Regions from separate parts of the Shewanella sp. S1-49-MNA-CIBAN-0167 genome, predicted to be linked through region 2. Evidence: predicted binding sites of a transcription regulator. Region 2 holds the regulator's gene; each other region holds the start of a gene.

Evidence for each region. The regulator LexA, encoded in region 2, represses DNA repair genes until DNA is damaged. The targets are predictions, from matches to a motif close to TACTGTATNNNNATACAGTA.
Region 1: a site for LexA is predicted at 8,342-8,361, ahead of dinB (DNA polymerase IV). Genes of this name have one in related genera too.
Region 3: a site for LexA is predicted at 6,550-6,569, ahead of recN (DNA repair protein RecN). Genes of this name have one in related genera too.

The regions. Positions count from the first base shown of each region.
Region 1 is NZ_JBEOPO010000022.1:25,972-36,086, reverse strand. It holds gene AAEZ00_RS11840 (glutamate-5-semialdehyde dehydrogenase) at 1-295, opposite strand, end outside; gene proB (glutamate 5-kinase) at 306-1,415, opposite strand; gene AAEZ00_RS11830 (NCS2 family permease) at 1,709-2,998, opposite strand; gene AAEZ00_RS11825 (M17 family metallopeptidase) at 3,947-5,491, opposite strand; gene AAEZ00_RS11820 (aminoacyl-histidine dipeptidase) at 5,674-7,137, shown strand; gene dinB (DNA polymerase IV) at 7,225-8,304, opposite strand; gene bfr (bacterioferritin) at 8,442-8,909, opposite strand; gene bfr (bacterioferritin) at 8,922-9,392, opposite strand; gene nqrM ((Na+)-NQR maturation NqrM) at 9,625-9,849, opposite strand; gene AAEZ00_RS11795 (FAD:protein FMN transferase) at 9,936-10,115, opposite strand, start outside.
Region 2 is NZ_JBEOPO010000001.1:92,665-102,779, reverse strand. It holds gene plsB (glycerol-3-phosphate 1-O-acyltransferase PlsB) at 1-1,705, opposite strand, end outside; gene lexA (transcriptional repressor LexA) at 1,970-2,584, shown strand; gene AAEZ00_RS00460 (cell division inhibitor SulA) at 2,581-3,087, shown strand; gene coxB (cytochrome c oxidase subunit II) at 3,483-5,084, shown strand; gene ctaD (cytochrome c oxidase subunit I) at 5,094-6,689, shown strand; gene AAEZ00_RS00445 (cytochrome c oxidase assembly protein) at 6,691-7,254, shown strand; gene AAEZ00_RS00440 (cytochrome c oxidase subunit 3) at 7,251-8,126, shown strand; gene AAEZ00_RS00435 (DUF2909 domain-containing protein) at 8,134-8,352, opposite strand; gene AAEZ00_RS00430 (SURF1 family protein) at 8,300-9,127, shown strand; gene AAEZ00_RS00425 (redox-active disulfide-containing membrane protein) at 9,185-9,736, shown strand; gene AAEZ00_RS00420 (COX15/CtaA family protein) at 9,736-10,115, shown strand, end outside.
Region 3 is NZ_JBEOPO010000059.1:8,107-18,221, forward strand. It holds gene ribBA (bifunctional 3,4-dihydroxy-2-butanone-4-phosphate synthase/GTP cyclohydrolase II) at 1-779, shown strand, start outside; gene ribH (6,7-dimethyl-8-ribityllumazine synthase) at 904-1,380, shown strand; gene nusB (transcription antitermination factor NusB) at 1,394-1,798, shown strand; gene thiL (thiamine-phosphate kinase) at 1,887-2,843, shown strand; gene AAEZ00_RS19530 (phosphatidylglycerophosphatase A family protein) at 2,853-3,344, shown strand; gene AAEZ00_RS19535 (hypothetical protein) at 3,625-4,767, opposite strand; gene recN (DNA repair protein RecN) at 4,839-6,497, opposite strand; gene AAEZ00_RS19545 (AEC family transporter) at 6,626-7,594, opposite strand; gene AAEZ00_RS19550 (YjaG family protein) at 7,966-8,562, opposite strand; gene barA (two-component sensor histidine kinase BarA) at 8,552-10,115, opposite strand, start outside.

The sequences.
Region 1 (10,115 bases), on a different contig from region 2:
TGCCGATAGGATCAGCCAGTGCGATAACATTATCAATGTCGGTAATAATAGCGCCCAAGCGCCCCTCATCAAGCATCAATCTGTCTATCATAGCTTCAGTTAAACCATTTTGTTTCGCCGCGGCAACATCTTGCGCATTCGCTTGTAAAATATCATTTTTACGCAGTGCTAAGCGATCGGCAATTGTCATTAATAATACCGATTTTTGTTTAGCGGTTAAACTCGCTAAGATAAAACTTGCTGCCTTAGCGCGTTGCCCTAATTGGGTTAAATATTCTGTTTCTGAGGCTGACATCTGCTTATCCTTAATTATCAAGTATGACCATATCATTGCGATGAACCACTGCATCACCGTAGTTATAGCCTAGTAAACTTTCTATCTCATCAGAGTGTTTACCGCTAATTTTGGTTAGATCATTGGCACAATATCGACTAATTCCTTTAGCCAAAATCTTGCCTGTTTGATTAACAATGAGTAAGGTCGCACCACGCTCAAAATGACCTTCAATATCAACAATACCTTTTGATAATAAGCTGCGACCATTAGCAACCACCGCGACAGAGGCGCCGGCATCAACAATTAATTTCCCTTGTGATGCGGGGCCAGCAAGGATCCATTGTTTACGACTCTCTAATGGGTTTTCTATCGCACTAAAATGAGTGCCAACCGACTCCCTAGCAGCCACTTTGGCAATCACATCAGGGTGATGTCCAGACGCTATCACGACTTCGATGCCTGCACGGCGCGCCACATCGGCCGCTTCTAGTTTAGTTGCCATCCCGCCGGTGCCAAGTCCGGAAACAGAGCCGCCAGCCAGTAAACGTAAACTGTCATCAATATTGACGACTTGTTTAATCAATTGCGCATTAGGATGAGTGCGAGGATCGGCATCAAATAAGCCTTTTTGATCAGTGAGTAAGATGAGTAAGTCAGCATCACAGAGCAGTGCGGCCCGCGCAGACAAATTATCATTATCACCGACTTTAATCTCATTGGTTGCGACGGCATCATTTTCGTTAATAATAGGGATAATATTATGCGCTAATAATGCATTTAAGGTGTCGCGGGCATTAAGGTAACGTTCGCGATCTTGTAAATCTGCACGCGTTAATAATAGTTGGCCAACTTGTAAACCATAAATACTGAATAATTGTGACCACGCCAAAATTAACTGACCTTGACCCACAGCAGCAAGTAACTGTTTGTTCGCCATAGTATCGGGCAACACCGGATAATGTAAATGCTCTCGCCCAGCAGCAATAGCACCCGATGTACACAAAACCACCTCAATGCCTGAACGCATAAGCGAAGCCATTTGCCTGGCTAATTCAACCATATGTGCTCTATCAAGCTTCTTACTGCCAGATGTCAGCACACTGGTACCCAACTTAACTACTACGCGGCGATAACCCATTTGTTTTACTCAATTTACCAAAACATTCAGTCCATTTTTATACCTAATTCACTCGATAATTCATAGTAAAAGCCGCTAATAGTAGATTATTTATCTAGATTAACCTCGGCTCGGGATAATAAACGGTTATCAAACAGTTCTTTGCCCCGCTAACTGCATTGCATTGACTTGCAATAGGCCGGCTATTGATGCGTCAATACGCCTTATTAGAAAAACAAAAAAAGGGCTATTAGCCCTTTTTTTATTGGCCTTCGCCAATTTATTACCGTTTGCCCATATTCATGGGATGCCCGTTAACCATAAATAAACTTGGCAATAAACAATGCCGCCACCACTAGAATACCTGAATTTAAATCTTTAAAACGCCCTGTCAGCAATTTGATCACCGCATAAGAAATAAACCCAAGACCAATAGCATTGGCAATAGAAAAAGTTAACGGCATTAATAAGCAAGTGACTACTACAGGAGCCGCTTCAGTTATATCGTCCCAATCAACATTCACTAACCCCGACATCATTAAGATAGCAACATAAAACAATGTCCCTGTTGTCGCATAAGCTGGCACCATAGCGGCTAAGGGCGAGAAAAATAATGACGCTATAAATAACAATCCAACGACTACTGCGGTTAAACCAGTACGACCGCCGGCACTCACCCCAGCAATACTTTCAATGTAGCTCGTGGTGGTTGATGTACCCAATGCTGCACCGGTAATGGTGGCAACGCTATCGGCGGTTAAAGCACGTTTTACACGAGGTAAACGCCCTTTTTCATCAAGTAATCCACCGCGTTGTGCAACAGCAATTAGGGTGCCTGATGTGTCAAATAGATCGACAAACAAAAAGGCAAACACCACAGATAGCATGCTCACTTCTAATACACTCGACAGGTCCATTTTCATAAATGTCGGTGCGATAGACGGTGGCATAGCCATTAACCCTTGATACTGCACATCACCAAAAAAGATGCCTAAAATCGTCACGATCAGAATACTGAAAATAACCGCGGCCTTTAGACCGCGATGAACCATGGCAATAATCAAGAAAAAACTTAACGCAGCCATCACAGCAGGAAACGAAGTAATATCCCCCATGGTCACTAACGTAGCCGGACTTGCTATCACAATCCCAGCATTTTTTAAGCCTATTAACGCTAAAAACAACCCAATACCGGCCGCAATACCAAAACGCAACGACATAGGAATACTATTGACAATCCATTCACGAATTCTGACTAAGGATAAAATCAAGAAGCACACCCCAGACATAAACACAGCGCCAAGTGCGGTTTCCCAGCTATAACCCATTTCCCCTACAACCGTGTAAGTAAAAAAGGCATTCAGTCCCATACCGGGGGCTAATGCAATAGGATAATTTGCCAATAACCCCATGACTAAACAACCAATCGCTGCGGCTAAACATGTTGCAACAAATACCGCACCATGGTCCATCCCGGCATCAGCAAGCATCATAGGGTTGACAAAAATGATGTAGGCCATTGTTAAAAAGGTAGTAAGTCCGGCCACAGCCTCTTGCTTAAGACTTGTGTTGTTCTGTTTAAGTTTAAATAATTTTTCTAACATGGAACGCGGTTCCTTGGGCAAAGGTTAAAATTGAATTAATAGCGTTAATAGTTTTGACAGTGTTATTAGCTACAGATGAGGATGCGGTAAGCCATATACCGCTTAACATTGTCACTACGTCGACATCTTTACAGAGGGCTTACTTTAATGCGGGGGAATTATAAGTACTTACGACCTTGATAGCTATAAATAGCCTTTTTCCTGAAAGATTTCAGTTTTTTATATAGCGCACGAAACTGCGACAATTCAGCTAATAACATCCTAAATCAATGCCGCTAACACTAAAACGATCCCAAATCACTACAACTAAATTATCACACCAAAATTGGGACAAAAAAAAGCCTACTCAATAGAGTAGGCAGACATGTTACAAGCATCCCATATGGGGAGAGGAAAACTAGCATCACTTAACATGATGAGGCGATAAATTAATTTACCACCCTGTCTAAAAACGTCAAACAAGACGAACAAAAGGTTGATGAATATTAAAACGACGTAAAGAGGGTCAATTCTTAACGTTTCATGGCGAATATACCGCCACGTAAAACGGTTACATCAGCAAACCAAGTGTTTTGCCAATAAAATTTGCTGTTACCTGTATAAGACATGGTCTTCTCCTGAATAATGTAAAGTTGCATAAACCTAGTAAAGCTTGGCTCGATTCCCTGGAACGTACATTTCTCAAATCCATTGAGACAACTTGTCACTCAGATCCTTGGAGGCTATATCCATCCTGGATTAACTAGAGCCGACAACCACAATGCTTGTCGACCCGATGAATTATACCGAACTGTAATTAAATTACAAGTATTATCGGCTTTAATTCACAAAAAACGCATTAAAAGTGACTTTATTACATTAAACCCGGATTATAATTATGTAATTATATTGTAAATAGCATGTTTTATTTATATTAAAATCTATAATATCATGCACTTAATAAGGTATTTACCACAACTTAGACAAGTGTAATAAAGCAACCAAAGGGCTTGCCGTTGGCTTACCATAGAGAGGATCGCCCTCAACAGCACTGCCAGCAATATCAATATGAGTGAATGCCAGTGTTGTTTGCATTAGTCCAGAGGCTTTTATTAAGAATGCTGCAGGATATTGATGTCCGCGAGCCGTAATTGAAGACGGTCCATTATTAGAAGACACCACATCGGCAACGCCATTTTTATCGGCAACCTTGTCAAAATCCTCAGTGCGTAAGCGAGAGACCTCGAACGGCTCACCCCATAATTCACCCACGTCTGCTAATAATGCGGCGACGCCTTGCTGTTTAGCGGCGCTATTTTCAACTAATGCTGGATAACCACCGTACGCGCGCACGACGTGACCGGTTAATGTTGCCAACGAAAATAATTGTGGATTCACAGCTGTTTGTGCCTGTATACGCAAATGTGATAACAAGTCAGCTAACACTAAACGACCTTCGGCATCAGTATTACCTATGCGAACTCGTACACCCGCATGGCTAGTAATAATTTCATCGGTGACAAACGCATCACTGCCGATACTATTTCTAACCAACCCAAGCTCTGCAACCACTTTGATACCTTTAGGTTTAAGTATCGACAATGCTTTCATTAATCCGGCGACAGCAGCTGCACCGCCTTTATCACGACTCATACCTGCCATAGAACCGGCCACTTTAATGTCAGCCCCGCCAGTATCGTAAATCACCCCTTTGCCCGCAAAGAATAACGTTTTTGTTATTGTTCCTTCGCCAACATATTCAAGCTTTACCACTCGAGGATGATGACGTTCAACCCCAAATGAGCTTCTGCCAACCGCACTCAATAGGGGATATTGCGCCTTCAACTGCTCCACTTGATCAATCACAGACACAGCTAAACCGCTATCAGCAAAAGCATCAATACAATATTGTGCAAACCCAATAGCGGACATCCGCTCAGGCTCTGTACCGCAGAGATCGCGTGCCAACACTCGCCCGGACTCCGCAGCATTAAGTAACATACTGTGTGCCGATGTATTCAATAATCCGATAGCCTCTAAACTTGGTAGTAATGACTTTGCTTCTCGCGCCTCTAAGGGTTGCCATAGCTCTTGCCCACACGCCAATGCTGCAACTTGTTCTGCATAGACAAAACGTTTATCGCTCACGGCGGGGACCACTAACAAAGGTTTAATGGCTCCCGCTGCTTTGGCAATGGCAATACCTTCTCGGGCGGCTTTAGCAAAAATTCTGACATCGCTGTACTCGTTAACGCTATCGGTCACGGGCGAGATAATCAAGCGACCGCCGGCTAAGCCAGGTGCAAATAATAGTGTTGCACTTTTACCGACACGCATATCGATTTGACTGGCGTGCGCCGCCAGTAAACTGATTTCATCTTGCTTAATCTCAGCCAAACTTGTCGCGACGACGACTACCGCATCCCAACCTTCACCTTCAAAAATGGCTTCATCACTGGCGACATCAATAATGGGCACTTGAAATGCAGTAACAGCTTTGTTTGCTTGGTTCATAAAAAATCCTTAATCAATGGGTATACCGGTAGATTGATGGGTTCATAATTATTTACAGGTTTTGTGGACTAAACCTTGGCAAATTGATGTCGCAATATCAAGTAACCGCGCAGAATATGTTAAAATAAATGACATTATATTTTGTGTCGTATATCGACTAAATTCATCTTAGAGGGCGTTTCGTGACTGCATTAACTCAATTATATCCTCAGCCTCTTTGGCAATGGTTCGAACAAATTTGCGCTATTCCACATCCATCAAAACATGAACATGCGTTGTCGCAACACATTCAACAGTGGGCAAAAGCCCAAGGCCTTGAGGTTGTTGAAGACAAAGTAGGTAATTTAATCATCCGTAAGCCTGCCACTGCTGGAATGGAAAACTGTAAAATAGTGGTATTGCAAGCACACATTGATATGGTGCCACAAAAAAATACTGACAAAGTACATAACTTTGAAACGGACCCAATTGAAGCCTATGTTGATGGTGATTGGGTTAAAGCCAGAGGGACAACGTTAGGATCAGATAACGGCATTGGTATGTCTTCAGCGCTTGCGGTATTAGGCAGTAAAGACATCAAGCATGGGCCACTGGAAGTACTGCTCACCATTGATGAAGAAGCCGGTATGACAGGTGCTTTTGGTTTAGAAGCAGGTTACCTTGATGCAGACATCTTGATCAACACCGATTCTGAACAAGAAGGTGAAATTTACATGGGTTGTGCAGGCGGAGTTGATGCACATATCAGCGTACCTATGTCATGGCAAGCCCCTGAACACACAAATAGCAGTTTTCAGCTGACATTAGCTGGACTTAAAGGCGGTCATTCAGGGGTGAACATTCACCTTGGTCGCGCCAATGCAAACAAACTACTTGCCCGCTTTTTGTTTAAACACAGTGATGAACTGGCATTAGAACTTGTCAGCTTTAGCGGTGGCTCATTACGTAATGCCATTCCGCGTGAAGCCCATATCAGCTTTATGCTTCCTGCTGAAAATGTTGATAAATTACATCAAGCGATGGAGGCTTTCCAAGCATTAGTAAGACAAGAGCTCGCGCTCGTCGATCCAGCAATGGTGCTCAGCCTAGAGTCCATTGACGCCCCCACCAAAGTGATGGATGAAGAGGCACAAAATACCTTAATCGACTTATTGCATGCGAGCCCTAACGGCGTGATCCGCATGAGTGATGAAGTTCAAGGTGTGACTGAAACCTCGCTTAATATCGGCGTGATCAGTACCGAAGATGAAAGCGTTGAAGTCTTGTGTCTTATTCGCTCGCTAATCGATTCTGGTCGTGAAGAAGTCACAGGAATGCTCACCGCTCTGACTAATTTGTCGGGTGCAAGCATTGACCTAAGTGGTGCTTATCCCGGTTGGAAGCCAGATACAAGCTCACCCATTATGGCGATTGTGCGTGAAACTTATAACGACATTTATAAAAAAGACCCAACCATCATGGTGATCCATGCTGGTCTTGAATGTGGCTTATTTAAACAACCTTATCCACTTATGGACATGGTCTCAATTGGGCCAACCATTCGCTATCCCCATAGCCCTGATGAAATGGTCAACATCACCACCGTTGGTCAGTACTGGCAATTGCTACTTGCGGTACTAGAGCGTATTCCAGCTAAAGATGCTTAATCCGTTTTAGTGATGACGTTATCAACACAATAAACAAATTAAAAGGCGACAATAATGTCGCCTTTTAATTTTTGTATTGTTCCAGTGTTAAAACTGTAAATCGAGCTGGGTGATTTTATCCGCACCATTATCTGTCGCTGCCAACGTCACGTCGGCTAAACCAACACTCACGCCAATCAAACGAATACCCCGCCCTTGGCTACGCTGCAAAGCTTGTTGCAGCAAGTCATGAAACAAGTTAATCGAAATCTCATCACTGCGATGCTCGATTGTGGTCTGTTTAAAATCATTAAATTTAAGCTTAACAACCTGTTTGTGGATCTGTCGGTCTTTAGCACTGCGATGTACCCGAGCACTGAGTTCTTGAATAAGCTGTGGTAACACTTGATGACATTGTTCTAAGGTAAAAATATCCTTGGCTAAGGTGGTTTCAACCCCAACAGACTTACGCACTCGGTGTGGACTAATTTGCCTTGAGTCGATCCCTTGTGCACGCTCAGCCAACACATGGCCAAATTTACCGAAAGCCTTAATTAATTGAGCCTTAGGATATTGTTGCACGTCATAACAAGTGGTTAAGCCAATATCGGCTAACTTTTTTGAAGTAACCTTGCCAACGCCAGGAATTTTACTCAGTGGCAAGTCTTTTACAAAATCACTAATTTGATTAGGGGTGATCACATATTGACCATTGGGCTTATTTAAATCGGAAGCGATTTTGGCTAAAAACTTAATCGGTGCAATACCCGCTGAAGCCGTTAATCCTGTGGCCTCAAAAATATCGTTGCGAATGGCTTTAGCAATTAATGTGGCACTGCCTTGGTGAACGTTGCAATCGCTGACATCAAGGTAAGCCTCATCTAAAGATAATGGCTCAACGAGATCTGTGTATCGATGAAAAATCTCACGAATTTGCAATGAAACCGATTTATACACTTCCATGCGTCCAGGCACTAAAATTAACAGCGGACACAACTGCAGTGCATGATAACTGGACATCGCGCTACGCACCCCAAATTGACGGGCCTCATAACTGCATGTGCTTATTACACCTCGGCGATCACTTCTGCCACCGACAGCAATAGCTTTGCCTCGTAGTTCAGGAAAATCTCGCATTTCAACGGCAGCGAAGTAGCAATCCATATCGATGTGAATGATTTTACGCATTCTATGACCATCATCATTAACTCAATTACCATGATGATACTGTATATATAAACAGTATTCAATCATTGTCTCACTGACACAAAAAAGCCCAAACTCAGTTGGGCTTTAGTAAATGGTAACCTGTATCAATGGATACGTTACATTTTGGTCTGTAAATAATTCTGTAAACCAACCATCTCAATCAGACCTAATTGCTTTTCTAACCAGTACATGTGATCAGACTCAGTGTCATCCAACAACACCTCTAAAATTTCGCGAGTTTGATAATCACTTTTGTCTTCGCATAGCGCGATCACCTTACGTAAATGATCAGCAACATGATATTCATAGGCTAAATCACTTTTAAACATTTCTTGCACATCTTTACCAATGTTCAACGCTTCACGACTGGCAACATCGGGAGTGCCTTCAAGAAATAAAATCCGTTGGACTAATTTAGCAGCATGCAACTTTTCGTCGTCTGACTCGTGCAAAATTCGGGTATACAGTTCGTTGAATCCCCAGTCTTCGTACATATGAGCATGGACGAAATATTGATCCATGGCAGACAACTCGCCGGTTAATAAACTATTTAGTGCATCGATGACTTCTGGATGGCCTTTCATGATAATTTCCTATTAGTCGTTAATTTGTGATTGAAGATAATTTTGAATACCCGTTTGATTGATAAGCTCTTGTTGCGACTCAATCCAATCTAAATGTTCTTCTTCATCTTCGAGTAAATCTTCAAATAAATCGCGGCTAACATAATCTTGCTGAGTTTCGCATACCTTAATGGCTTCACGCAAAAGCGCAATTTGTGCTGTTATAGCCGCCAGATCGCAGTTGAGCATTTCTTCAGCATGCTCACCGATACGCAATTTATCTAATTGTTGCAGATTAGGTAAACCTTCAAGAAACAATACACGTTCAATCAGCTTATCAGCATGCTTCATGTCTTCAATCGATTTTTTATATTCTTTCTCATTAAGCTTTTCCAATCCCCAATGTTTAAACATGCGTGCATGTAAAAAGTATTGGTTAATGGCAGTCAGCTCACAGGTAAGTACTCGATTGAGTTGGCTAATGACTTTAGGATGACCTTTCATAGTAATGCCCTCGATAAATAACGTGATCTAGATCAATTACAAATAGAATAAAACACTATAGGGGAAAAGGCAAATTTTCCTTTCTTTTCACACACTTACTATTGATAACCATTATCATTATAACTAAGATTTGTAACTCACTAGTAATACACAAACATAAAAAAAGCCTTCAAAATGAAGGCTCTTTACAAAGCATTAGTTTGGTAACCTAGGCTTTAAATGACAAACGTCGTTAAATAATTCGATTTTGATTAAGCAACTCATTTCGAGCTTGCTCTTTTTCCATACGGCGTTTGCGGCTATCACATGGGTCGTCACAGTCACACGCCTTCTCAATACCTAAAACGCCTAAGCCACCACAACTGCCTGCTACGGCTTTCTTCTTTACAATATAACCCACAGACATAAATAAAAAGAACAATAATAATACTACAAACGCTGCAATAAATGTGCTCATCACAAACTCCAATTAACTCATTTAGATTAGGGTACTACTAGTTGAATCAATCAGTCGTTTAATCAACTAGTTTAAAAATAAGGAACCTACTCAAGATACGATTTAAACGCATCGCTGTAATAGACCTGATATCCCTGCTCTTGCTTCTCAATTAACATTACGGCTAAATTTTTCTCTCTAGCAAGTGTCAATGAAGCTTGTGTACCTAACACCATCATGGCCGTTGCATATCCATCCGCTGTCATACAACTAGAGTGTAACACGGT
Region 2 (10,115 bases):
ATGCGTAATGGGTATAAGGCACTGTGTTAAGTAATGCTAAATACAAATCAAGCTGACGTTCTAACTGGCTTCTTTCTAATGCATTTTGCTCTGATGCCAATAACACTAAACTGGTCAATGTCACCGAGCTGGCCGCAGCAGCGCCGTTGATATTGGTCATTACACGATTGGCTAGTAAGTTGACCGATGGGGTAAACCATGATGGTTTCTGATCAGGATCGTTCGCAATCTCTTTACGCCATTCTGGCGCCTGCTCGTTTAAGAAATGTTGTAAATTAATCGGCTCACCAAAGTTCACATAACCTTGGCCAAAATTGCCTAATTTACGCAGAGCCCCAAATAACTGCCAAACAGATTCTTTTTTCTTTTTCTTACCGCTTAATTCTTTATGGTAAGTGGCCACTTCCATCACATGGTCATAACCTAAATACACAGGCACTAAGGTCACAGGGCGTTCAATGCCACGTAACACACTATTAATAGTCATCGCTAACATACCGGTTTTAGGCGCTAGCAAACGCCCGGTACGAGAACGACCACCTTCAGTGAAATACTCGACCGAATAGCCCTTAGCAAATAACTGATCTAAGTATTCACGAAATACTGCGGTATAGAGTTTTTTTCCATTAAAACTACGACGGATAAAGAATGCTCCGCCACGACGGAACATAGGCCCAGCAGGCCAAAAGTTAAGATTAATACCGGCAGCAATGTGCGGTGGAACCATACCCTGATAATACAAAATATATGACAACAGTAAGTAATCCATATGACTACGATGACAAGGCACATAGACAATTTCATGGCCGTCATGATGTAACTGCCTTATCTGTTCTGCACCTTTGATATTGATACCACTGTATAATTTGTTCCATAACCAAGTGAGGAAGCGCTCGGCAATGCGCACAAAACTATCAGAATAGTCAGCGGCAATTTCATCAAGGTATTCAATGGCGGTTTCACGGGCTTTCTCGACAGATACTTTTTTGTTTACCGACTCTTCTTCAATGGCTTTCTTGATTGCATCAGATTTAAGTAACGACGCAAAAAGCACTTGCCGATTCGGTAATTGCTGCCCTGTCATCACTTTGCGTTGACGGCGGAAATGCACTCGCGCAACACGGATTAATTTGTGAGCAATTCTTTTATCGGTACCGTGTTCATCAGCCATAAGACGAAGCGATAATGCATTAGAAAACTGTACAAAATTGTGGCGACCTAGAAACAAAATCATTAGCCATTTTCGCAGCCAGGTCGGGTTTTCCCTTTCAAAAAAAGCCGCTTTCATGCTGTCATCTTCTTTACCCGGTGTACGGCCCCAATAAAGGCTCACAGGCACCAACTGAATATCTAACTCAGGACATTGACGATGAAGCGCTAACAGACTGGTAAAACTATTAATAAATTTTTCACCGCTTTCGCGTTTACCAAAAAGCGGTTTGCGGCCTTCAAGACAAACGATGCGTGATACTTTGAGGCCATCCAATTGCAGTGGCTCATATGGACTGGGCATACCAAAGCTCTCAGTGATTTCGCTTAATGCAGCGGCATCACTGATTGATTCTGTTTTCATAACATAAATCAGAGGTTTAGATGGATCTAAATTAAGATCGTCAAAAGGATCATGTGGCACAACAACCGTGAGTACCATCGATTTTTGAATCCATTTTAACGCTCGTAAAAATATTGAATCTGGTTTTGACATGGTTATTTTCGCAACATAAGCCACTGTAATATTGTCGTATAGGATACCAGAAACCAGCCTGCTTACACTATCAGACCGATTTATCTTTACGCTTGAGTTCTCACTATCAGAAATAACATCAGACAATCAATACACAATAACTAATAGAAACAGGTTGTTGAATGATACTTGACCAACAATATTCAAAAAAGAGTTGGTTAATACTTGCACGAACAAAAACACTGTATATAATGACAGTCACTGTATAAAAAGACAGGAACCATCATGAGACCGTTAACGCCGCGCCAAGCAGAAATTTTAGACTTAATTAAAAACAATATCACCGAAACAGGTATGCCACCCACTCGTGCTGAAATTGCGAGTCGTCTTGGCTTTAAAAGTGCTAATGCCGCCGAAGAGCATTTAAAAGCATTAGCCAAAAAAGGTTTTATCGAGATCATACCTGGTACCTCGAGAGGTATTCGTTTACCTCATGAAGAACAGCTTGAAATCGGTCTGCCACTCATTGGACAAGTTGCTGCTGGAGAGCCTATTTTGGCGCAAGAGCATGTAGAACAATATTATCAAGTCGACCCAAATATGTTTAAACCCGCCGCAGATTTTTTATTACGGGTTCGTGGTGATAGCATGAAAAACATTGGTATTTTAGAAGGCGACTTGCTCGCTGTACATAAAATGCAACAAGCGCGTAATGGTCAGGTTGTGGTGGCGCGTGTTGATGATGACGTCACCGTAAAACGATTCGAACAAAAAGGTAATATGATTTATCTGCATGCAGAAAATGAAGATTATAACCCGATAAAAGTAGATTTAAGTTGCCAAAGCCTAACCATCGAAGGGCTTGCAGTTGGCGTTATCCGTAATGGAGATTGGTCATGAACAAACTAATGGGCGTAGCGCCACGTCACCCAGGCTTATGGGTAGATTTAACTGAAACAGATCTGCATGGCAACCAAACCATTCAAACATTACAAACTGTCACCCAAGGTGAAGCAGAACTGAGTCAATTGTGTAGCCAACTGGCGACGTTGAGCCAACAAGGCAGATGGATTGTATTAATTAGTCCACCTCACATAGGCTATAAGCATATGCTGGCCAGTGCTGGAGTGAGAATGGATCGTATTTTACTGGTGCACACCAAAGATGAAGTCGAAACATTATGGGCCATGGAAAAAGCTCTCACGAGCGGAACTTCTAGTGCAGTGGTTACTTGGACAAGTTCACTCGATGCTCGCGATAGTCGTCGATTGGAAATTGTCGCTAAGAGCGCGCGAGCATTAGGCGTGGTAATTGAAGATGTGAATGCTCACTTACCTCACAAACATCAACTTGTTAACTCTACATTAACAAGTGGAGCAGGTAATTTTTGCTCATTTCACTAAGCATAAATCCTTAATTACCAAGCCCTGCATTGAATTCAGGGCTTTTTTTCATCTTTTTTTAGCCTATTTACCAACAAAGTGATCTTGATCAATGTTTAATCTACAAGTAATGTGGTTAACAAGGATGAAACATTCTTCATCTTTAATTGGATAAAATGACAGTAATCAAGATTACTGTCAGACAAATAATCCAAATAGAAATTGATAAGTTCAGTCGTAGGTACAAGCGTGGTGCACAGCTAACAATAAAAGCGTAGACAGTCTGTATACAACCACCAGAGTACTTTGAGTTCATCAAGCTTTTTTCGGGAACCGAAGAGTTTGCATAGAGCTGAGATTTACTGTGTGACTTTTCTTTGTAGTTGCTATTTTGCAATTAGCAGGGGAGTAGTCTTGTGAAGCAATGGTTGTATTTTTTATTGGTTGTGTGGGTAGCACTTCCGCTTGGGGCAACAGAAATGCCCCTCAACATGACCCAAGGCGTGACGGATATCAGTGGTAAGGTTTATGACCTCCATATGACGATTCTTTACATCTGTTGTGCTATTGGGTTAGTGGTGTTTGGGATCATGATTTATTCGATGATTTATCACCGCAAATCAAAAGGTGCCGTTGCGGCCAATTTTCACGAAAGTACCAAAGTGGAAATTGCTTGGACCGTCATCCCTTTCATTATCTTAATCGGAATGGCTATTCCAGCCACTAAAACCTTAATTGCCATGGAAGATCCCAGCGATGCCGATCTGACCATCAAAATTACTGGGTCACAGTGGAAATGGCACTACAGCTATTTTGATAAAGACATCGAATTTTACAGCTCATTATCCACCCCCAGAGAGCAAATTGATGGCCGTGAGGCCAAAGGCGAAAATTACCTCCTTGAAGTCGATAAGCCGCTAGTACTGCCCATCAATCAAAAGGTGCGTTTCTTGATGACATCTGATGATGTTATCCACTCATGGTGGGTACCCGCTTTCGCGGTTAAAAAAGATGCCAACCCAGGCTTTATCAACGAAGCCTGGACTCGTATTGATAAGCCTGGAACTTATCGCGGTCAATGTGCTGAGTTATGCGGTAAAGACCATGGATTTATGCCTATTGTGGTACAAGCCTTATCGGAGACTGATTTTGATAATTGGTTAGTTGAACAAAAACAACTGGCCAATAATGCTGCAGTCGCTGCAGCCGCATCAATGTCACAAACCTTGTCCCTTGAAGAACTAAACACGCAGGGCGAGCAAGTGTACATAGCGCGGTGCGCCGCTTGTCACCAACCTAATGGGGCGGGTCTTCCCGGTGTATTCCCATCATTGATTGGCAGTCCTATCATAAAAGGCCCTGTTGACGATCACCTCAATATTGTATTAAACGGTAAACCAGGCACCGCAATGCAAGCCTTTGCCAAGCAACTTAGCGCCATAGAAATTGCCGCAGTGATTACCTTTGAGCGAAATGCTTGGGGCAACAACAGTGGCGATGTTGTTCAAGCAGCTGATGTGGGTAACTTCTCAAGTAGTAACGCGTCAAGCACTGAGCCGATCGAGGTCGTAGCCGATGCAGCAAGTACCATTGCCGCAACAACGACAGACATTACCGATGCGGCCACAGAAAAAACCACTCAAGCTATAGAAGCCGTTGCCAAGGTTGTGACACCTGAAGTTGTTGCAGCGGCAGATCTGCCCACCTTAACCTTGGAGCAATTAATCGCTGAAGGTGAGCAGGTTTATGCCACTGTTTGTGCTGCATGTCACCAGGCCTCTGGCGCTGGTTTACCCGGCGCTTTCCCTTCACTTATTGGCAGCCCTGTCGTTAGCGGACCGGTTAGCGGACATATCGATATCGTTATGCACGGCAAACCAGGCACCGCAATGCAAGCATTTAGTAGTCAACTCAGCCCTCAAAAAATGGCGGCAGTGATTACTTATGAGCGCAATGCGTGGGGCAATAATTCTGACGAGGCGGTGCAAGCTGCCGATGTCGCTAGCCATGGACAGTAGGGGAAAACAATGAGCACAACAACGCACGATACAATTGCTACCGCTCATGATGATCATCATCACGGAGCGCCGAAAGGGCTAATGCGCTGGCTACTCACCACTAACCATAAAGATATCGGCTCGCTGTATTTATGGTTTAGTTTCATTATGTTTCTAACTGGCGGTGCGATGGCTATGGTCATTCGAGCTGAGTTATTTCAGCCGGGATTACAGCTAGTCGAACCTAACTTTTTTAATCAGATGACCACAGTTCATGGTCTTATTATGGTCTTTGGCGCGGTAATGCCAGCTTTTACTGGATTAGCTAACTGGTTAATTCCAATGATGATCGGTGCGCCAGACATGGCACTACCGCGGATGAACAACTGGAGTTTTTGGATTTTACCGTTCGCCTTTTCCATGTTACTAGGTTCGCTATTCATGGAAGGTGGTGGTCCTAATTTTGGTTGGACATTCTACGCCCCACTCTCAACCACTTATAGTCCTGACAGCACCGCTTTGTTTGTATTTGCCATTCATATGATGGGGATCAGTTCGATAATGGGCGCCATTAACGTTATCGTGACCATAGTCAATATGCGCGCCCCTGGTATGACATGGATGAAATTACCGCTGTTTGTGTGGACTTGGCTTATTACCGCATTTTTACTGATTGCGGTGATGCCAGTGCTTGCGGGCGCGGTCACCATGGTGTTAACCGATAAGTTTTTCGGTACTAGCTTTTTTGATGCCGCAGGTGGCGGCGATCCGGTGATGTTCCAGCATATTTTCTGGTTCTTCGGTCATCCTGAAGTTTACATCATGATTTTACCGTCATTCGGCATTATCTCGGCGATTGTTCCGACCTTTAGTCGTAAAAAATTGTTTGGTTATTCCTCTATGGTTTATGCCACTGCCAGCATTGCCGTGCTGTCATTCTTGGTGTGGGCACATCATATGTTTACCACGGGTATGCCTGTGTTTGCAGAGCTATTTTTCATGTATTGCACCATGTTAATTGCTGTCCCTACTGGGGTGAAAGTGTTTAATTGGGTGGCAACCATGTGGCGCGGTTCGATGACATTTGAAACACCGATGCTCTTTGCGGTCGCGTTTATCATCCTGTTCACCATTGGCGGGTTTTCGGGTCTGATGCTGGCAATTACCCCTGCTGATTTCCAATATCACGACACTTACTTTGTGGTGGCTCATTTTCATTATGTGTTGGTCACAGGGGCGATATTTTCCATTATGGCAGCGGCATATTATTGGCTGCCCAAATGGACCGGTCATATGTACAACGAAACCTTAGGGAAATGGCATTTTTGGTGTTCGGTTATCTCCGTCAATGTACTATTTTTCCCGATGCATTTCTTAGGCTTAGCAGGCATGCCGAGAAGGATCCCAGATTACGCTGTACAGTTTGCCGATGTAAATCAAATTGTATCAATTGGTGGGTTCGCATTTGGTTTATCTCAGTTTATTTTCCTCGCGGTGGTACTCAAATGCATTAAGGGTGGCAAACCCGCTGGAGATAATCCTTGGCAAGCAGCAGAAGGCTTAGAATGGTCGATTGCCAGTCCAGCGCCATATCACTCGTTTACCACTCCGCCGGAGATTAAATGAGATGACGCAACCAACAAGATCAAATCGTAAGTTATTAATCATGCTGATTGCTGGATCAATTGGTATGTTTGGATTTGGTTTTGCGCTGGTACCGCTTTATGACGTGCTCTGCGATACATTGGGTATAAATGGCAAAACCCAAAATAGTGCCAGCAGCTATGAAGCGGTGGTGGTTGATAAAAGCCGAACCGTAACCATTGAATTTGTCACCCAAGTTCAATCAAATATGCCGTGGGAATTTAGCCCTAAAGTTAACCAAATAAGCGTGCATCCTGGTGAGCTTACTCACGCACAATTTTTGGTTAAAAACCTGTCTTCACGCGACACCGTAGGCCAAGCGATCCCTTCGGTATCGCCTGGCCAAGGGGCGGCGTACTTCAATAAAACGGAATGTTTTTGCTTTAATCAACAACCCTTAGCAGCGTCTGCCACAGCAGAATTACCACTGATTTTTTACGTGGACCCTGATTTACCAGCGTCCATTAATACATTGACTCTCTCTTATACCCTTTATGACATCACCGATAAACAAGCGATCGACATAGAGCAAGGAGCAGCAAAATGACAACAAAGTATCAACCTTATTATGTACCATCCCAAAGTGCGTGGCCGATAATAGGTGCTATTGGTTTATTTTTAATTGCGTTTGGTGCTGGCAATTATATACAACAATTAACCACAGAAAAAACCTCTGGGGGTTACATTTTACTCGCGGGTTTGGCCGTCATTATTTTTATGATTTTTGGCTGGTTTAAAACCGTTATTGATGAGTCCATGGCTGGATTGTATTCAGCGCAAATGGATCGTTCGTTTAGACAAGGAATGAGCTGGTTTATTTTTTCTGAAATTATGTTTTTTGGGGCATTTTTCGGCGCACTCTTTTATGCACGCATGATTTCAGTGCCTTGGCTTGGGGGCGCATCAAATAATGCCATGACTCATGAAGTGTTGTGGCCTGCCTTTGAGGCTATTTGGCCACTGGTAAAAACGCCTGATGGTACCGCAACCGAAGCCATGCCGTGGACGGGTTTGCCATTAATCAACACCATGATACTGCTAACCTCATCGGTTACATTACACTTTGCCCATACCAACCTCGAAAAAGCCAATCGTAAACCCTTGATCATCTGGTTAGCGCTGACGGTTATTTTGGGTATTGCATTTCTCGGTTTACAGGTTGAAGAGTATAGCCATGCTTACCAAGAAATGGGGCTAACACTCTCTTCTGGTGTATACGGTAACACCTTCTTTCTGTTAACCGGTTTTCACGGTATGCACGTGACGATTGGCACCCTGTTCTTAATTATTTTGTTACTCAGAATTGTCAAAGGGCATTTTACGCCCGACAAGCATTTCGCTTTTCAAGCGGGAAGTTGGTATTGGCACTTTGTTGATGTGGTGTGGTTATGCTTATTCATCTTTGTCTACGTGTTGTAAATCAACATTAATAAGGTCTGGGGTTAGGCTGAATGTAGCCAAGCCCTAAGGCCACCAGCAACACCACAATCACAGCAATAGAAAACAACACTCGGCGACCTAGAAAATGACTCATAGGTTGCTGATGTTGCCCTTTAACCATAATAACTAAGGCTCTACCTAAGTTAAATAATATGAATAAAAGCAACGAGACTAAAACTAACTTAACAATGAAAGGGGTTGTCACAGGCAATCCTTTTAGCAGTGTGGGTGTGTCTCAAATATTATTGGTAATCATTACTTTGGTCGTGTTTGGCTTATTGGTCAAGCTAGGATTATGGCAATTATCACGGGCAGCGTTTAAACAAGAGTGGCAAAGCACATTACTTCAGCGCCAACAGCAGCAAGCTCTCACTTATGAAGACATGTTGGCATTGGTTGAATCATCAAAGCGACAAACCGCCTCTCAGCCAGAGGCGTCTTTACTGACGGGTTATCGCTTATCGATTTATGCTAAACCAGCCAATAACACCGTACTGCTGTTAGACAATCAAGTGTATCAAGGCCAAGTGGGCTATTTAGCTTACCAAGTATTTGAGATAACGCCTGATCAACCTTGGATATTAGTTGAACTCGGCTTTGTTCCAGCAAATAAAGATCGTCGAATATTACCGGAGCTCACAGCGTTAAAAGTCGATTACTACACACTATTGGGTCGGGTATACCAAAAGCAAACCAACCCATTAAGTGATCAATTATATCCGGAGAAGTTAGCAGATATAGATGCCCCGCTACGTTTTCAAAACATCAACATCGCGGCATTGGCTGACATGTTGGCTCATCCGCTGATCTCTGTGGTACTGCAACCAGAGAATGTCCCGAGTTATAACTTACCTCAACCCTGGGTGCCGATCCCACTATCGGCGCACAAGCATCAAGGTTATGCCTTGCAATGGTTCACGATGGCAGGAGTCTTTTTAGGATTAATGAGCTGGATAGCATTTCGACAATTTCGACGTTAAGCCTCGTCGTGAAAAATTAACTTAACAATAATATCAAAATGATAAAGAGGAGATGGAATGAACTCCCTACCTAAAAAAAGCAATAAAGCATTAATAGTATTACTGCTGGTATTTATTTTACCGGTAGCTTTGGCCAAATTAGTGTTAAGCCTAGAACTGTATAATGGTGCGGCGACTAACAAGGGGGCGTTAATCACTCCCGAAGTAAATTATGCCAATTTAGCCATGGACAACCCCAAACCACACGTATGGCAAGTGCTGTTTTTTCTACCTGAAACGTGCAATGAACAGTGCCAAGAACGCCTGTATATTTTACATCAAAGCTATATCGCACTGGGTAAAGATCGGGATCGTGTTACCCCTATCATTGTGGTTAATAACAGCAGCGACACCAAGATACTTAAGCAATTAAATATCGGCTTCGATCAAGTAAACGCCAATCAAGCACTGGCAACCATGCTGACAGAGCAACGTCTAGTTATTGTCGATCCTCTCGGAAACTTGGTGATGCAATATGACAATGTGATAGGTCACGACGCCAATATCGCCCAAGGCAAAGCCATGATTGCTGATTTACGCAAAATGCTTAAGTTGTCGAGGGTAGGCTAATGGCAATTGAGCGATTAATCAAATTCACTTTGGTGTTTACCTTGGCGGTTATTCTAATGGGCGCCTATACACGCCTGTCAGATGCCGGATTAGGTTGCCCAGACTGGCCGGGATGTTATGGTCACTTGGCCTTTCCAAGTGCAAGTCATGATTTAGCCAACATTGAGAGTCGTTTTCCTGATGCTCAAATTGAGCCTGAAAAGGCATGGCTGGAAATGATCCATCGTTATATCGCCGGAACATTAGGCTTAATGGTTTTAGCCATTTTAATTTTATGTCTTAAACAGCCTCAAGCCCCCAAAAAACTTCCCATCTTTATTGCTGGGCTCATTGTGTTTCAAGCCGCGCTTGGCATGTGGACTGTCACGATGAAATTAAT
Region 3 (10,115 bases), on a different contig from region 2:
AAGTCGCTGTTGCCAAAGATGCCAAAGCCTCTGATTTAGTACAACCTGGGCATATTTTTCCGTTAATGGCACAAGAAGGCGGGGTATTAACGCGTGCTGGCCATACTGAAGCCGGTTGCGATTTAGCGCGCTTAGCTGGCTGTGAACCTTCAGCTGTGATTGTTGAAATTTTAAATGAAGACGGCACCATGGCGCGCTGTCCTGATTTAGAAATATTCAGTCAAAAGCATGGGATTAAAATCGGTACCATTGCAGACCTAATTGAATACCGTAACACCAACGAAACCACGGTTGTACGCGAAGCTCAATGTAAACTACCGACTCGTTTTGGTGATTTTACTATGGTGACATTTAGAGACACTATTGATAATCAATTACACTACGCATTGGTTAAAGATGAAGTGAAGCCTAATTGTTTAGTGCGTGTGCATTTGCAAAACACCTTTAACGATTTACTGCATTCTGAGCGAGATCAAACGCGTAGCTGGCCATTAGAAAAAGCCATGCAACGCATTGCTTTGGAAGGTGGCGTATTGGTGTTACTGGGTAACGTTGAGCATTCAAGTCAGATACTGGCAAAAGTGAAAGCGTTTGAGGCCGAAGATAATGGCCAATCACCAGCAGGAGCAATGTGGCAAGGAACATCACGTCGTGTTGGCGTCGGCTCGCAAATTTTGTCGAGTCTAGGTGTCAGTACAATGCGCTTATTAAGTTCGCCAAAGCGTTACCATTCCTTGTCAGGTTTTGGTTTAGAAGTAACGGATTATATAGCTGAATAATTTTGGCTTATGGTAAATTTAATAATTTCATTAATTGCATAGCGCTCAGGGCTTTCGGCTGTGATATCATAGCGCCTCTTTTTTGCCCCGAGCGGGGTGCTTTAGCTAATTTAGGTAAGATAGAATGAACGTAGTTCAAGGTAATATCGAAGCGAAAAATGCCAAAGTGGCGATTGTAATATCGCGATTCAATAGCTTTTTAGTTGAAAGTCTGCTTGACGGTGCAATAGACACATTAAAGCGTTTCGGCCAGGTCAGTGACGACAACATTACTGTTGTTCGAGTGCCTGGTGCAGTTGAATTACCGCTTGCTGCAAAACGTGTTGCTGCAAGTGGAAAGTTTGACGGGATCATTGCATTAGGTGCTGTCATCCGTGGCGGTACACCTCATTTTGAATTTGTTGCTGGTGAATGTAACAAAGGTCTTGCACAAGTTGCATTAGAGTACGATCTTCCTGTTTCATTCGGTGTATTAACTACAGATACCATTGAGCAAGCTATTGAGCGTTCAGGTACTAAAGCAGGTAACAAAGGTGGCGAAGCTGCCCTTAGTTTGCTTGAAATGGTTAATGTACTGCAACAACTAGAACAACAGCTGTAATAGTAGGAAAAGTATGAAACCTTCAGAGCGCCGTAAGGCCCGCCGTTTAGCCGTTCAAGCCATTTATTCATGGCAGTTAAGTAAAAACAAAGTTGCTGACGTAGAACATGAGTTTTTAACTGAACAGAACACTGACGGTGTTGATGTCGCTTATTTTCGTGAGCTATTAACCGGTGTAGCATCAAAAATATCGCAAATTGATGAGCTGTTAAAGCCACATCTTGATCGTAATTTTGAAGAAGTGTCACCAGTAGAAAAAGCCATTGTGCGTCTGGCAACTTACGAGTTGACCTTCCGTAAAGATGTGCCGTTTAAAGTGGCTATTAACGAAGGTATCGAGTTAGCGAAAGCGTTTGGTGCTGAAGATAGTCACAAATTTGTCAACGGCTTGCTTGATAAGTTAGTGAAGCATAAGTAACACCAGAACGGTATCTTCGGATACCGTTTTCATTTGTTATTAATTGTTTCAAAAATTAAGGTGGACGGTTTACCGTACCAGACTGAATGTGAAAGAATTTCAACTCATCGAACATTACTTCCGCAATAAAGGTCAAAAAAGGCGAGATGTTGAGTTAAGCATCGGCGATGACTGTGCGTTAGTGAATCCTGCGGACAAGAAATCTTTAGCAATTTCTTGTGATACCCTTGTTGAAAATATCCATTTTTTAGCAGACATTCCAGCTCATGCTTTAGGTTATAAATCGCTAGCGGTTAACCTTTCTGATCTTGCCGCAATGGGGGCCGAGCCCGCTTGGTTTACTTTAGCACTGACGTTACCCTGTGTTGATGAACCTTGGTTAGCCCAGTTCAGTGCCGGCCTTTTTGATATTGCTGAATATTATGGTATTGCACTCATTGGTGGTGATACCACCCGTGGTCCGCGCAGTATCAGTATTACGATTAATGGCCAAGTCCCTAAAGGTACAGCATTAACCCGTGCAGGTGCAAAAAGAGGAGACTGGATCTATGTGACGGGAACCCTAGGTGATTCAGCCTTAGGCCTTGATATTATCAGAGGTGTTAAGACCGTTAACGCTGAAGATAAACAATATCTGATTAACCGCCATTATTACCCAACGCCTCGTGTGTTGGCAGGTCAAGCACTACGCACTCTAGCCACAAGCGCTATTGATTTGTCTGATGGCTTAATGTCTGATATTGGACATGTGTTATCGGCATCGAAAGTCGGCGCCATCATTGATGTGGATCTCATTCCTTTATCAAACTCACTTAAAGCCAATCTTAGTCGTGAAGATGCATTAAGTTATGCATTAACTGGCGGTGAAGACTACGAACTTTTATTTACTGTGCCAGAGTCACAACGCGGTGCAATTGATACCGCGCTAATTCATGCTGGGGTGAAGTTTGTTAAAATTGGTCAGATCAGCGCCGGCGATAAATTAAAACTAGTAGAAAATGGGCAAGCATTTACCCCTATTTCACGTGGCTTTGTGCATTTTTAATTGAGTACTATGAGACTATTAACCCAAGATAAATTCGTTAAAAAACTGTCTTTAGCCCACCCAATTCATTTTTTGGCATTAGGCTTTGGCAGCGGTAAAGCGGCCAAAGCGCCGGGTACCTTTGGTACCTTAGCCGCAGTGCCCATAGTGTTGCTCATGCAGCAGTTAAGCTTAACGAATTACCTCATCATCACCTGTATTAGTATGCTTGCCGGATTCTATATTTGTGGGAAAGCGGCTAGAGATATGGGTGTACACGACCATGGCGCTATTGTGTGGGATGAAGTGGTTGGGTTGATGATCACCATGATTGCCGCGCCTTTAGGTTTTATATGGTTAGCTCTCGGTTTTGTATTATTTCGCTTTTTTGACATTATAAAGCCATGGCCTATACGTTGGCTTGATGCCAAAGTGCATGGTGGTTTTGGGATTATGATTGATGATGTATTGGCGGGTGTGTTTTCGTTAATCGGTGTGCAGCTTGCAGTGTATTATCTATAAGTAACCTGAATTTTGGATAACAAACGACTATCAAACAGTCCTTTCCTAACTGAGTTGAAAGACTTACTATTAACGCAACCAGTAACAAGAGGCTGCGTCTTATTAACAAACAACAAGTTTAGATCGATATATGGCTAAGCGTGTTCATTTTATTACCTTCTCATCTTTTATCTCTATTTCAGATTAAGTACTTTATATAAAGATTTATAAACCAAAAAAAAGCATATTTGTGCTCTTTTGTCGCTAACGGTATTAAATAAAATCAGTCGATGTGATGTTATTAAGATGATTTTTCGGTAAGTAGATTAGTTCGCAATTGCTCTAAATCTTTATTTATATTAGTTAAACGTTGCTTATAATCTGTTTCATAAACGGTGCAGTTAAATAGTTTACCAATCGGATTGTAACGTGATATCCATAATTGCTTTATATAATTGTCGAAAGAGCAGTAATCCGGTTTTATGACCGTGTGTTCAGAGGTTGTTGAAACCGGTTCCTTAACTAAGCTAACAATATACTCAGCCATGAGGTTGTCACTGTCTGTGGGCTTATACAAAGCATCTGCTAACCATTTTTCATAAAAAGCTACCTTATCAGACTGCACTTCAATTAACATTTGTTGTCTGACATTTTGAGCAAACTGCCATTCACCAGAAAATACTCTCTCAAAATCGCTATTAGTTAATTCGAATGGCGTTTGCCAAGTTGTGACTTTGTTTGAAACCGCGGTATCGAGTGTCTTAGCTAAGGTGCTGGCAAAGTTAAGTTGAGATTTGATTACGCTAACGGCAATCATATGGTTGAATATAGAGCGAGATGAGTGATAAACCATATTCCAGAATTGAGCATCTTTATTTAAAAATGTTAACAAGGCTTCATTCACGTTAAGGTTAGGGGATCCGTCAAGGTTTATTAAAACGGTAAGTTCACTGATTGTTCGTAATTTAAGTAGTGGCGCCCATTTAAAAAGATTTTCAGGTGTTAAATACTGAATATCTTCTTGCCAATAAGGCATTTCAATCAGCTTGCTATAATGGGTTGCATCGGTTTTGTGTGCATGAATTGCTTGTAAAATACTTTCGTTATTCTTTTCAAGAAATTCATTACAGGTTGCCACATCAGTTTGATAACACGATTTTTTGTAATCGCGTAGTAGTTGATCTTCTTCATCATTGAAACTTAATGTAGTGGCCACTTCTTTAGCCGTTACATCCTGAAAAATGCCGATAAAAGTTTGTAAATATACAAAACCATTTTCGCTTGGATCGATAGGCTGTTGCTTTAGCCAGTTTTCAACTAATAGCGTGTTAGGTGACTTTGTTCTGTCTGTTGCATTAATGGCCACTAAACAGACAACAATAAAGACCAGTAAGCTACATATTAGCCCGACAAAAACACCCAAGCCCTTTATTACTTTCAGCATTATGATTTATCCGTAAATCCATGTTAACTTTACATTAACATATTGATTTGCTTTTTATAAGTGCATAACGATTATTGCAACAACTCACGGGCATTAGCCAAGGTATTTTCGGTAATGACATCACCACCTAATAAGCGCGCAAGTTCATTCACCCGTTGATCTTTATCCAAGGCCTGCATGGTGGTTTCTGTACTACCTGCTTTATTGAATTTGTTGACAAACATATGCTGATGACCGTTACCCGCCACTTGTGGCAAATGAGTCACGCACAAAACTTGAGTCGACTCGCCAAGGCTGCGTAACATACGGCCAACAACCGAAGCGGTAGGACCCGAAATGCCCACATCCACTTCATCAAAAATAAGCGTCGGAGTGGCGACTTTTCTGGCGGTAATCACCTGAATGCCTAAGCCAATGCGTGATAGTTCGCCGCCTGAGGCTACTTTTGAAATAGGTTGCAAAGGTTGGCCGGGATTAGTGGTAACCATAAACTCAATTTGGTCGCAACCATTTAAGCTGATATTAGTTGCTTCATAGTTAACCTGAATATAGAACTTGCCCTTAGGCATATTCAATTCATGGATTGACTGAGTGACCAATTTATCGAGTTCTTTAGCATAACGGCTACGGCTTTGACTTAGTTTTTGTGCATTGGTTAAATAGGCATTTCTGGTGGCTTCAAGTTGCTGTCTTATACCATCTAATTTAGTTTCGTCGTCAGCAAGTTCGGCCAATTCACTCATCAATGCTTGATGATGTAGCGCCAACTTATCAGCACTCACATGATGCTTACGCGCCAATTGCATTGCCGTTGAAAGGCGTTTTTCTAAATAGGCAAAATGTTCTGGATCAAGCTCTAAACTGCTTAAATAACTTTCAATTTCGCTAGCGCTTTCTTGTACTTGAATTAACGCATCGCTGATCATAGTGCCGATAGGAGCAAGGGATTCATCATAGCCTTGAAGCGTATCAGCAATACTGGCCACTTTATTAAGCAGCGATTCTATATTGCCTTCATCACTTTCGGTCAATAAATGTAAACCAGCTTGGCAACGTTCAATTAAATCTGTGCCATTGGCTAAGCGTTTGTGTTCTTGTTCTATTTCATCAAATTCTTCCAAGCCTAAGTTGAACTCATTAAGCTCTTCTACTTGATATTGCAGCAGCTGTTGACGCGAAATGCGTTCGTGCTGAGCTTGCTCAAGATGCTTTAGCTCGTTTTCCACTTGCTTGCAGCGCTGATAGCTGGCACTGACGGCATCAAGTAACAACTTGTGGTTAGCGTAGCTGTCGAGTAAGGCTAACTGATGATCATTTTTAAGCATGGCATGGTGAGCATGTTGGCCATGAATGCCTATCAGGAGTTGACCAACGGCTTTTAATTGCGAAACCGGGACCGGATTACTATTAATATAGGCTCTAGATCGGCCATCATTATTAATGGTTCGACGTAAAATACATCCATCTTCAGCATCGAGATCGTTATCTTCAAGCCAGCGTTTAGCTAAAGGGACATCGTGGAGCGTAAACCGCGCGCTCACTTCAGTTTTCGTTGCGCCGGGTCTGATGGTATTGGCATCACTGCGATTACCAAGACATAACCCAAGGGCATCGATAGCAATCGATTTACCTGCACCGGTTTCTCCGGTGATGCTTGTCATACCGGCTTTAAAGTCGAGTTCTAAAAAACGCACGATAGCAAAATTATTGATGCTGAGTTGGCAAAGCATAATGAATCCCTTTCAATGAAGCGACTAAACCACTGTATTGATAAACAGTATATACTGTTTTTATATACAGTAAAGTGGTTGGCATAAAAATATCACTGATTATTTTATCGCCTTAACTCGGTCAATTATCAAGCATATGATTTTAAAAGTGTTTCTATTATAGGCAAACTAATAAAAGTGACTAATGTGCCATATAAAATCCCTTGGGCACTGCCATTGGCATTAATTTGGTATCGGTCTGCCAATAAATACACACTTGCTGCAGTTGGTAAGGCTGCTAACAGGACTCCCATAGTCAGTAACTCGTGTTCTACGCCGAAGAGTTTGAGTAATCCAAAGGCAATAAGGGGCTGAATAATTATCTTGAGTAAGTTGATTAAACTCAGTTCTGCAATCAAGCTAAGACTGAACATGTTCGTGATTGACTGATGCCGTAACGCTTTGGCAAGTACCATTCCGATGGCAAACAGTGCACAAGGACTGGAGGTGTTTCCCACTTGGTGCAGCACTAACGCCAAGCTAGCGGGTAAGGTGATATGAAATGCCGATAGGCCTATGCCAATAAGACTGCCGACCACTATCGGGTTTTTATACAGTGCATTAGCCATGATGATGATGGCATGGTCGGTTGATTGTTTATTACGGCTGGCCAGTTCAATAGAGACTAAAGCAAACGCGAACATGAACACCGACAGCAAGCTGGCAATCGCTGCGGCCACTAATGCCATTTTGTGACCCGGGAACAATAGGCTCAGCAATGGAATACCAATAAATGCAGTATTGCCAAATGTGGCGTTTAACGCCCGCATTGCGGCAACCGCTTGCTGCTTAGGCTTGCACCATAGTGATACGCCAATGACCAGCGCATAAGTAATGATCATCGCCAAGCTAAAGCCACCAACAAAGCCCCACTGAATAATGTCTTCAATGTGAGTTTCAGCTAAAACAATGAGTAAAATCGCTGGGAAGGCTATGTAATAGACAAATTGATTGAGGATCAGATCGGTGTCTGGTGGTAAAAGTCTCAATTTCTGAATGATACTGCCGAGAAGCATAATTATAAATACAGCGATTAGCGGGGTAAGAATACTGGACATTCCTCGCAATTCCTTAGCAAAGTGATAATAAGATCACTGTACTGCTTTTTGATAGCAGGATGCAATTAGGCTAAAGTTAAACGAGCGTTTATTTTTGATTTTAAGCTAAAACAGGCCTTTAATACTTTTGATTGGGTAAATATTGTTCATTTAGCGTAAAAAATCACTAAAAAAGTTACTTGTTTTCTTCGATGCGATAATCGTACTAATAATAATCCCCGCCGAGCTTAATGACCGGTCATTCACGTCCAGTTATCGGTTTCTCTATGTGGGTTGCTGCCGCTGACACTGTGATAAAAAATTTTGGCTATGACGCTCAATAAAAAGCCTGGAATAGTTTCCAGGCTAAGTAAAATCTATTGATAGTATTGCTATAGACTAATGCCGATATTAGACACACCCGTTTCGATAATATCTTTACGTAAACCTTTAACCAACTCGATGTTGATCTCAGGATTGGCTTCGATAATGTCGAGTAACATACCTTGTAATTGTTTTTCTTCTTCCATTACTGGGTGTGAAAACACAAATTCATCCAGCGCTTCATCCATTAATGATTCCTCACTAATAGCCTCAATGTAGTTAGCCACAGTACTTGATGATAACTTACTGATATTAGTAATATCTTCTTCAATTTTTCCGTCTATTGCACCCATTAAAGTGGCAATGGCCACTGCAGCATCCATGGCGGGATAAGCACCATAGGCTTCAAATTGGCTTGGATCAGGGGTGTTTTCATCCAGACGTTGCAAATGCACATCAATATTGAATTTAAGCTTTTTGTCATATTGGCTTTGCCATAATAACTCTAATGCCGTGCTTAGGACCTGTGGTTGGCCAAACTCACAGACTTCAGAAAACAGTTGGTAGTTGGGCAGCATTCGTTGGCACAGTGCGAGGGCAAAAAGCTGCTTTTGAGGTAACGATAATGCCTTTAGGCGTTTAAAAAAACCGGTTTTACTGGTCATGGGGTACATCCACTGATAGCTGGTTTATTACTTGATTTGCTGCCGATTCTACCTTAGTTAACTCATCAAGTAACTCTAGTATTTCAGGTTCTAAGTCATCGATGTCAATTTTATGCTTTAATCCTGACTCAATATCCCTACACAGCTTTTGTGTTGTCGGTACGCCGCAATAACATGTTGCACCATGCAGCTTATGTACGGCTTGGAGTAATGTCTGTGCGTCTCTGGCTATGAATGCTGTATCGATAGCGGCTGTTGTTTCGGGTAATGAATGAACCAACATCTTTAACATATCTAAGGCTAAATCTGTTTTTTGGTTCGCTTGGGTTAAACACAAATCCCAATTTAGTACATGGGAATCAAAATGGGTCAATTGTGGTTTAGTTATCCAGCGGCTAATCACCCCTTTTAGTGATAGTTCATCAATGGGTTTGGGTAAAAAACCATCCATACCACTGGCTAAAATATTGTTACGCTCTTCGGCGATAGCGTGTGCCGTTACTGCAATGATGGGCGTATTACGATTGAGTGATTCTGAGCGTATTTGCTGGGTTGCGCTAATGCCGTCAGTTCCAGGCATTTGAATATCCATAAAGATTAAGTCAAACGCTTGTGCCTTAGTTTGCTTTATCGCATCGTCGCCATTATTGACTGTGACCACATTCTCAACTAATTCTTTGAGTAAAGTATCAATTAACTTTAGATTGGCCATATTATCGTCAACGGCTAATACCGATGCTTTCAGGCGTGGCGATGGGTCTGGGCTAATCAGTTCAGGGAGACGCACTGAAGTTGAAGGCACCGGAGGATAGATTAAATGATGTGCTAGGGTAAAATCGCTGACTGGAGTGTTGAGTAATACATCTGCATTGGCTTTGAGCACATTGATGATCATGTCTTGATTTAAACAGTCATGCAATAAAATAAGGCAGTCGGTATGCTGCCTGGCTTGTTGCAAGAAATGGATAAAGACCGTATTGTCCGCAAAACCATGACAGCTCATGATGATGTAATCAAACTTGCTGGTTTTACTTTGTAATACTGATGTGAGGTTTTCTAGATTTGCAACATTAGTGATAATTAATTGCCATGACACTAAGCGGCGATTTAATGTATCGCGGGTTAATTCCCGAGGCTCATACAACAATACTGATTTATGTTGCAATACATCAACGGTAAGTACTTCACCAATTTCGAATTGACTAATCCCAAGCGGCAGAATAAACCAGAAATTTGAGCCTTTATTTGGCGCAGAGGTAAAGCCTATTTGGCCACCCATTTGGTTAATTAAGCGTTTGGTGATCACCAAGCCTAGTCCTGTGCCGCCAAAGCGGCGTGAGATAGATGAGTCGGCCTGGCCAAATGCTTGGAATAGATACTCTTGTTGGCTTTCATTAACACCAATACCGGTATCGATAATTTCGCAGCGTAAGGTGATGTTATCTTCGTCTTGACCTACCAAGTGTATCTTGAGTATTACGCTGCCCTTGTCGGTAAATTTGATAGCGTTACCGACTAAGTTGGTAATAATTTGACTGACTCTCATCGCGTCA